DNA from 2 places in the Peribacillus sp. FSL R5-0717 genome. Region 2 is predicted to be linked to the other one. Evidence: a T-box and tRNA genes for the amino acid it is inferred to sense, from the RefSeq annotation. Region 2 holds a T-box; the other holds one or more tRNA genes.
What was found. A T-box is a leader RNA that pairs with one kind of tRNA and senses whether it is charged. The one in region 2 lies ahead of pheS (phenylalanine--tRNA ligase subunit alpha), so its partner is inferred to be a tRNA-Phe.
Positions count from the first base shown of each region.

Region 1: it has a tRNA-Phe gene. The T-box ahead of pheS (phenylalanine--tRNA ligase subunit alpha) is inferred to sense a tRNA for this amino acid. The anticodon was not compared.

Region 1 covers NZ_JBBOOF010000001.1:3,412,000-3,416,221, forward strand. The annotation lists rRNA gene NYE65_RS16450 (23S ribosomal RNA) at 1-1,035, shown strand, start outside; rRNA gene rrf (5S ribosomal RNA) at 1,155-1,270, shown strand; tRNA gene NYE65_RS16460 (tRNA-Asn) at 1,280-1,354, shown strand; tRNA gene NYE65_RS16465 (tRNA-Ser) at 1,360-1,451, shown strand; tRNA gene NYE65_RS16470 (tRNA-Glu) at 1,461-1,535, shown strand; tRNA gene NYE65_RS16475 (tRNA-Val) at 1,551-1,626, shown strand; tRNA gene NYE65_RS16480 (tRNA-Met) at 1,729-1,802, shown strand; tRNA gene NYE65_RS16485 (tRNA-Asp) at 1,808-1,883, shown strand; tRNA gene NYE65_RS16490 (tRNA-Phe) at 1,896-1,971, shown strand; tRNA gene NYE65_RS16495 (tRNA-Thr) at 1,979-2,054, shown strand; tRNA gene NYE65_RS16500 (tRNA-Tyr) at 2,071-2,154, shown strand; tRNA gene NYE65_RS16505 (tRNA-Trp) at 2,165-2,238, shown strand; tRNA gene NYE65_RS16510 (tRNA-His) at 2,256-2,331, shown strand; tRNA gene NYE65_RS16515 (tRNA-Gln) at 2,367-2,441, shown strand; tRNA gene NYE65_RS16520 (tRNA-Gly) at 2,445-2,519, shown strand; tRNA gene NYE65_RS16525 (tRNA-Cys) at 2,529-2,602, shown strand; tRNA gene NYE65_RS16530 (tRNA-Leu) at 2,611-2,691, shown strand; gene NYE65_RS16535 (hypothetical protein) at 3,024-3,314, opposite strand; gene NYE65_RS16540 (hypothetical protein) at 3,694-3,900, opposite strand.
Region 2 covers NZ_JBBOOF010000001.1:1,001,038-1,005,259, reverse strand. The annotation lists gene NYE65_RS04880 (general stress protein) at 337-720, shown strand; gene sspI (small acid-soluble spore protein SspI) at 737-946, opposite strand; gene NYE65_RS04870 (TrmH family RNA methyltransferase) at 1,069-1,827, shown strand; T-box leader at 1,872-2,114, shown strand; gene pheS (phenylalanine--tRNA ligase subunit alpha) at 2,173-3,213, shown strand; gene pheT (phenylalanine--tRNA ligase subunit beta) at 3,242-4,222, shown strand, end outside.

The sequences.
Region 1 (4,222 bases), 2.4 Mb from region 2:
TAGCGCAAGCGAAGCTTTGAACCGAAGCCCCAGTAAACGGCGGCCGTAACTATAACGGTCCTAAGGTAGCGAAATTCCTTGTCGGGTAAGTTCCGACCCGCACGAAAGGTGTAACGATCTGGGCACTGTCTCAACGAGAGACTCGGTGAAATTATAGTACCTGTGAAGATGCAGGTTACCCGCGACAGGACGGAAAGACCCCGTGGAGCTTTACTGCAGCCTGATATTGAATTTTGGTACAGCTTGTACAGGATAGGTAGGAGCCTGAGAAGCCGGAGCGCCAGCTTCGGTGGAGGCGTTGGTGGGATACTACCCTGGCTGTATTGAAATTCTAACCCGCGCCCCTTATCGGGGTGGGAGACAGTGTCAGGTGGGCAGTTTGACTGGGGCGGTCGCCTCCTAAAGAGTAACGGAGGCGCCCAAAGGTTCCCTCAGAATGGTTGGAAATCATTCGTAGAGTGTAAAGGCACAAGGGAGCTTGACTGCGAGACCTACAAGTCGAGCAGGGACGAAAGTCGGGCTTAGTGATCCGGTGGTTCCGCATGGAAGGGCCATCGCTCAACGGATAAAAGCTACCCCGGGGATAACAGGCTTATCTCCCCCAAGAGTCCACATCGACGGGGAGGTTTGGCACCTCGATGTCGGCTCATCGCATCCTGGGGCTGTAGTCGGTCCCAAGGGTTGGGCTGTTCGCCCATTAAAGCGGTACGCGAGCTGGGTTCAGAACGTCGTGAGACAGTTCGGTCCCTATCCGTCGCGGGCGCAGGAAATTTGAGAGGAGCTGTCCTTAGTACGAGAGGACCGGGATGGACGCACCGCTGGTGTACCAGTTGTCTTGCCAAAGGCATAGCTGGGTAGCTACGTGCGGACGGGATAAGTGCTGAAAGCATCTAAGCATGAAGCCCCCCTCAAGATGAGATTTCCCATGGCGCAAGCTAGTAAGATCCCTGAAAGATGATCAGGTTGATAGGTCAGAGGTGGAAGCATGGTGACATGTGGAGCTGACTGATACTAATAGATCGAGGACTTAACCAACGCTTTTAAAAAAATGAAATACCTTCTTATTATCTAGTTTTGAAGGAATGAAAATTTCTTCTTGCATTTTCTCAAAAAGACGTTATAATAATATATGTCTTGAAAAAATGTTAACATTGTTTGGTGACGATAGCGAAGAGGTCACACCCGTTCCCATTCCGAACACGGCAGTTAAGCTCTTCAGCGCCGATGGTAGTTGGGGGTTTCCCCCTGTGAGAGTAGGACGTCGCCAAGCTTATATTGTTCCGCAGTAGCTCAGTGGTAGAGCATTCGGCTGTTAACCGAACGGTCGTAGGTTCGAGTCCTACCTGCGGAGCCATTATTGGAGAGCTGTCCGAGTGGCCGAAGGAGCACGATTGGAAATCGTGTAGACGGGTAACCCTGTCTCAAGGGTTCAAATCCCTTGCTCTCCGCCATTTATACCTGGCCCGTTGGTCAAGCGGTTAAGACACCGCCCTTTCACGGCGGTAACACGGGTTCGAATCCCGTACGGGTCACCATTTAGATAACATATTGGAGGATTAGCTCAGCTGGGAGAGCATCTGCCTTACAAGCAGAGGGTCGGCGGTTCGATCCCGTCATCCTCCACCATTTTCAATAAGATCAGGTTGTTTCTGCATAAAGGATTGATTATTCAGCCCATTGAAACGCTTAACACGAAAACTTGATGCAAAATAGCAACATTATTACCGTCGCGGGGTGGAGCAGTCCGGTAGCTCGTCGGGCTCATAACCCGAAGGTCGCAGGTTCAAATCCTGTCCCCGCAATCTATGGTCCCGTGGTGTAGCGGTTAACATGCCTGCCTGTCACGCAGGAGATCGCGGGTTCGATTCCCGTCGGGACCGCCATTTTTATTGTTTGGCTCAGTAGCTCAGTCGGTAGAGCAAAGGACTGAAAATCCTTGTGTCGGCGGTTCGATTCCGTCCTGAGCCACCATAGTAGTGCCGGTGTAGCTCAACTGGTAGAGCAACTGACTTGTAATCAGTAGGTTGGGGGTTCAAGTCCTCTTGCCGGCACCATGTTTCATCCATATGCGGAGGGGTAGCGAAGTGGCTAAACGCGGCGGACTGTAAATCCGCTCCTTCGGGTTCGGCAGTTCGAATCTGCCCCCCTCCACCATTTTTATTACAGGGGTATAGTTTAAAGGTAGAACAGAGGTCTCCAAAACCTCCAGTGTGGGTTCGAGTCCTACTACCCCTGCCAATTTAAATTCTATAATGGCGATTGTGGCGAAGTGGTTAACGCACCTGATTGTGGTTCAGGCATTCGTGGGTTCGATTCCCATCAGTCGCCCCATTTTAAAAAATATGATATAATGATTACAACGTTAATGGGCTATAGCCAAGCGGTAAGGCAACGGATTTTGATTCCGTCATGCGAAGGTTCGATCCCTTCTAGCCCAGCCATATGCGAAAGTAGTTCAGTGGTAGAATACAACCTTGCCAAGGTTGGGGTCGCGGGTTCGAATCCCGTCTTTCGCTCCAAAAAAAGTTGGCGGCATAGCCAAGCGGTAAGGCAGAGGTCTGCAAAACCTTTACCACCGGTTCGATTCCGGTTGCCGCCTCCAATATACATGCCGGTGTGGCGGAATTGGCAGACGCGCACGACTCAAAATCGTGTTCCTCTGGAGTGCCGGTTCGACCCCGGCCACCGGTATCACCAATAGCGAAGGATTGCTATTACAAAAAGCTTCACACTTAATTGTGTGAAGCTTTTTTGTGTTCATGAACTACAAGATCAAATAATTTTCCATCACTCAAGAATGAAGGGAAAGTGAAACGAAGGAGCAAACAAACATCATGGGAGTGATTAAAGGGTATTAGGATATCATGTGATACACTGTGATACACTGTGACAGACGCCTATTGAAGCAACAAAACGATACATAAATTCTTCATTAAGGAGCACGTTTGTTACTACGATTAAAAAAAAAGAATGGTCAAAGAGTATTAACTCTGCCATTCGTTTCGTTAACTTTGATAAATGATTTAGAATTCAATATTCATAGCATTCAAGTCTGCTTCGGTATAGCCAGAAGCGGAGAGTGCGATTTCAATTTTTTCAGCAGCCTTATAATCAAATAATTTGAATTTAGACATTAATGCGAAAGCATTTTGATTTTCGATCGCCAAGGCAACAGCCTCCACGTCTTGCAGTAACTTCAGGTCTTCAATGTAGAATTGAGCGGTTCTCATAGCTAAATACTCATTCGTTGTAGTCGAACTGTAGAAAAGCCTTGTTAAAGTGGCGATTGCGTTAGGAACGAAAATCTTATTCATAATTACCCCTCCACTATTCATAATATTCTGTCACCCGAGTCATTACTAGTATGAGTCACTCTAAAAATGTTGTCAATCTTTATCTTTTGAGCATTTTTACTCACCAGTTGAAAGTAGGTAGATATTGAAATTGAGTAATAAAATATCTGAGACTTTTCCAAAGGCAAAAATCATTGCACCGGGTGCACGACGTAGGCGAAAGAATGAAGTTTGTTTACGAAACGAACATCGTTAGGTCTCAGGCTCGATCATAACCAGTTGGATTATATACTTCTTCTATTTACTTTATTCAACAAATGGGCCATTTTTTTCAGAAATTCTTTCAATGAATTCGTTTCTGTTTTCGAAAATTTTAAACGGTTTATGAAACAGCAGATCCTTATAAACTGTAAAGAAGGCGGGCTTCCACATTACGCAGTTCTCCAGATGAAACACTATCAGCCACAATTATTTGCATTGTTCTCGTAGCTGTCATTCGTTTGTCTGGATGCTTCAGTTGTAGCTGCTGTTGTATCGCCCGGAAAAGTACATTATTTTCTGGACGGTTGGCGTTATAGATTTCTTGTAAACTTTTTGATTTTTCCATGACTTTTCCTACTTTCCATCAAGTGTGAAATACATATGAAAGCTTATGCGATAATATTCGTATGGTCTATATTTCCGTCTGATCGCTTCTAATTCCTTCTTTTTTTAATTAAATCTTTAAAGAATAGAGAAGTTGCTCCTGATTTTTTACAAGACGTTAGCTCACCAGTCTTACAGCTTGACCTTTGTTATATATGTTGTTGTTGTTTTTCTTTATTCTTTAAAAAAGAACCTGTGCATTAAACAGGAGGGAGGTATAGGAAGACCTTATAAAGGGTAATTAAATTCAGTAAATAATAAATGGAGGAGCATTTAAAAATTTC
Region 2 (4,222 bases):
TGCGGAAGCAGCGGGACAGGTGAGACCCCACAGGCGTTTACGCCTCCAGATGCTCACCGCCCGCCCCGCGGAAAGCGAGCATCTGGAGAGGAAATCAACCACAACTCACTACCTGGTAAATAGCAATAAAGTATGTGAAAACAGCCTTTTTAATAGGACCGCAAGCAACCTCGATTTTCTTAGAGTTTGCTACAGGCTGTTATTTTTAAAAAAACCTTTAGGCAGAGGGTTCCCTTGTTCGTCTCCATAGACTATTTGCTTGTTTATTGATAAAGCTGCAAGGTATAATGACAAAGGAATTTTATTTTAAGTAGAGTAACAAGGAGGGGGAGGAACATGGAAAAAAACGTATATGGTGTTTTTGACTCTAATCCGGAACTACTTGCTGCAATTTCAGACTTAAAAGCAAAAGGCATATCTGGCACCCAAATGACAGTGGCAGCTGATATAAAAAATTATGTGCAGCTTGGAAATGAACATACGGATATACTGATCATCGCCAATCAGGATAAGGAGGACACTCTTTTTTTGAAAATCTTCCATTACTTCACAGATGAAGGATCTGGAGATTTACGCAGCTTTTTCACGAAATACGGCTACTCTTTTGCTGAGGCAAAAGCGATGCTTGAAGAAGTGAAAGCAAAGAAATTCATCTTGCTGCTTGATGAAGAAGTCTCCATCGAAGAACTGAAGGCTGGCGAGGCGAGATTAAAAAAATAACAGCCTTTGAAGGCTGTTATTTTTTTAATCCTGCTTCGAGGGCAGTGATCATTTCCTGTTTTTCCTGCTCGGATGAATTTTGCCAGATGACCTCGAATAATACTCCCAATCCAGGAAGCATTTTTTCCTCGCCATTTTGTATGGCATCGACAATCGTGTCTTCCAGCTGCTCTTGCGTATTTCCTGATACATTTTGGATGATCGCATTACGTAAGTTTAAATTCATAATTATTCCTCCTCTAACACATAATGACTGACATTAATAGCATTTCACAAACTCGCATGCAATATGTATGTGAATTGCGTTATAATAGGAAAATCAGTGTGAAGTTAAAGGAGCGTTTACCCTTGAAATATATCGAATCCGTAAAAAACCCGCAAGTTAAGCAATGGAAAAAACTTTTGACGAAAAAAGAACGAGATAAAACAGGTAAATATTTAGTCGAGGGTTTTCACCTAGTTGAAGAAGCCTTAAAAGAGGAAATCGTCTTGGAAGTGATCATCAATGAAGAAACTGAAATGCCTGCCCATTTTAAGGTGGAAGGCACAGAACTCATTTATGTGAAAAATGATATTATGAAGGCGATTTGCGATACCGAAGCACCGCAGGGAATTGCTGCGGTTTGTGAACAGAAATCAACGAGCATGGCGTCCATCAATCCGGAGAAATTATTGTTGATCGATGCCGTACAAGATCCTGGGAATATTGGAACGATGATCAGGACAGCGGATGCAGCGGGAATCGATGCGGTCATCCTTGGGGAAGGGTGTGCTGACTTGTATAATCCCAAAGTGGTCCGTTCGACCCAAGGGAGCCTCTTCCATATGCCTGTCATTAAAGGGAACCTATCCGAAATCATCGATGAGCTTAAGCAAAGCGGCATACTGGTTTATGGCACGGCATTAGAAGGGGCATCGCCATTTGAAGAAGTGGAAAAGTCTTCCCGATTTGCCCTGCTGGTCGGTAATGAAGGTCAAGGGGTATCGAAGGAATTACTGGAGAAAACGACTAAAAACCTCTATATTCCCATCTACGGAAAAAGTGAATCTTTGAATGTGGGGATCGCTGCCGGGATTTTAATGTACCATTTACGAAAATCGATTTGAAACGGCCGAAGAATTATAATATAATAAAACAGAATTTTATAATGAAAACAACGATGACAAAGAGTAGTAGCTTAAAGTTAACCATATCCAGGGAGAAAATGCCTTGACTGAAAGCATTTTTATGGCACTGCTTAAGTGAATTCGCCTTTCGAGTTGGCATTGGGAAGACAGAATGTCCGAAAAATGTTCCGGTGAAGAGCCGTTATTTTTAATGAAGTGAGTGCAGAAGTTTTTTTGTTTATGCACTAATAAGGGTGGTACCGCGATACATAAACCTCGTCCCTTTAGGGATCGGGGTTTTTTTGTGTTCATTTTTACAAAAGGAAAATAAAGGAGGAAGACATGATGCAGGAACGTTTACTAGAACTGCAGGAAGAAGCGTTGCAAAAAGTTGCCGCCGCTTCCGAATTAAAAGAACTGAATGAAGTCCGTGTTGCTTATTTGGGGAAAAAAGGGCCAATCACTGAGGTATTGCGCGGCATGGGTAAATTATCTGCCGAAGAGCGCCCGAAAATCGGGGCACTAGCCAATGAAGTACGTGAAGCGATCGCAACAAAGATCGAGGAGAAACAAAAAGCGCTTGAAACCGCGGCAGTCAATGCAAAGCTATCAACTGAAACGATTGACGTCACACTTCCAGGACGTCCGGTAAACAAGGGGAATCTTCACCCATTAACACGAATCGTGGAAGAAATCGAAGACTTATTCATCGGGATGGGTTATACGGTTGCGGAAGGTCCTGAAGTCGAGAGTGACTACTACAACTTCGAGGCACTTAACTTGCCAAAAAGCCATCCGGCACGTGATATGCAGGACTCCTTCTACATCACGGATGAAATCCTGATGCGGACGCACACTTCACCGGTTCAAGCCAGAACGATGGAAAAACATAAAGGTCAAGGCCCTGTTAAAATCATTTGCCCAGGAAAAGTATATCGCCGGGATAACGATGATGCGACACACTCCCATCAATTCCAGCAAATTGAAGGCTTGGTCATCGATGAGAACATCAGCATGAGCGACCTGAAAGGAACGCTAGACGTATTTGCGAAAAAAGTATTCGGGCAAGACCGTGAAATCCGTCTTCGTCCAAGTTTCTTCCCATTTACTGAGCCTTCCGTCGAAGTGGATATTTCTTGTAAAATCTGCAGCGGTAAAGGCTGCAGCGTATGTAAAAAAACAGGCTGGATCGAAGTGCTTGGCGCTGGGATCGTTCATCCGAACGTCCTTGAGATGGCTGGCTTCGATTCCAAGAAATACTCTGGATTCGCATTTGGAATGGGCGTGGAACGGATTGCCATGTTGAAGTACGGTGTGGACGATATCCGTCATTTCTATACGAATGATGTTCGATTCTTAAAACAATTCAACCATCACGAAGCATAAATTTTTATTTTAAAAAGGAGGACCTACCATGTTTGTGTCATATAAATGGTTACAAGATTATGTTGACCTTTCAGGCATCAATGCGACGGAGCTTGCTGACAAAATCACGAAAAGCGGCATTGAGGTTGAAGGGGTGGAAAAGAAAAGTGAAGGGCTAAAAGGGGTCGTCATCGGGCATGTCTTAGAACGCGAACAACATCCAAATGCGGATAAATTGAATAAATGCCAAGTTGATATCGGGGCCGAAAATCCCGTTCAGATCATCTGTGGGGCACCGAATGTCGATAAAGGCCAAAAAGTCGCAGTCGCTACTGTTGGTGCAGTTCTTCCAGGTAATTTCAAAATCAAGAAAGCGAAACTTCGCGGAGAAGAATCGCACGGAATGATTTGCTCGCTTCAAGAATTGGGCTTCGAATCCAAGCTTGTTTCCAAGGATTATGCTACAGGAATCTTCGTCTTCCCTAATGATGTGGAAGTAGGGAAAGATGCATTGGAGGAACTTGGTTTAAGTGATGAAGTGCTGGAACTTGGGCTGACTCCAAACCGCTCCGACGCGCTAAGCATGCTTGGTGTTGCATACGAAGTGGGAGCCATTCTAGGCCGGGAAGTGAAATGGCCGGTAGTCGAGAAAGAAGAGGCAGCTGAAAAAGCAACTGATTATATCAGTGTCAAAGTGGAAGCGAAAGAAGATAACCCGATATACATGGCTAAAATCATCAAGGATGTTAAGATCGGACCCTCACCGCTTTGGATGCAGACTAGGTTGATGTCTGCAGGTATCCGACCTCATAATAATGTGGTGGATATCACGAACTACATTTTACTTGAATACGGCCAACCGCTCCATGCCTTTGATTATGACCGCTTTGGTTCAAAGGAAATCGTCATCCGCAGAGCGAAGGATGCTGAAAAAATCGTAACATTGGATGAGGCGGAACGCACTTTGACACCTGACCATTTAGTGATCACGAATGGCAGTGAGCCTGTTGCGATTGCTGGTGTGATGGGC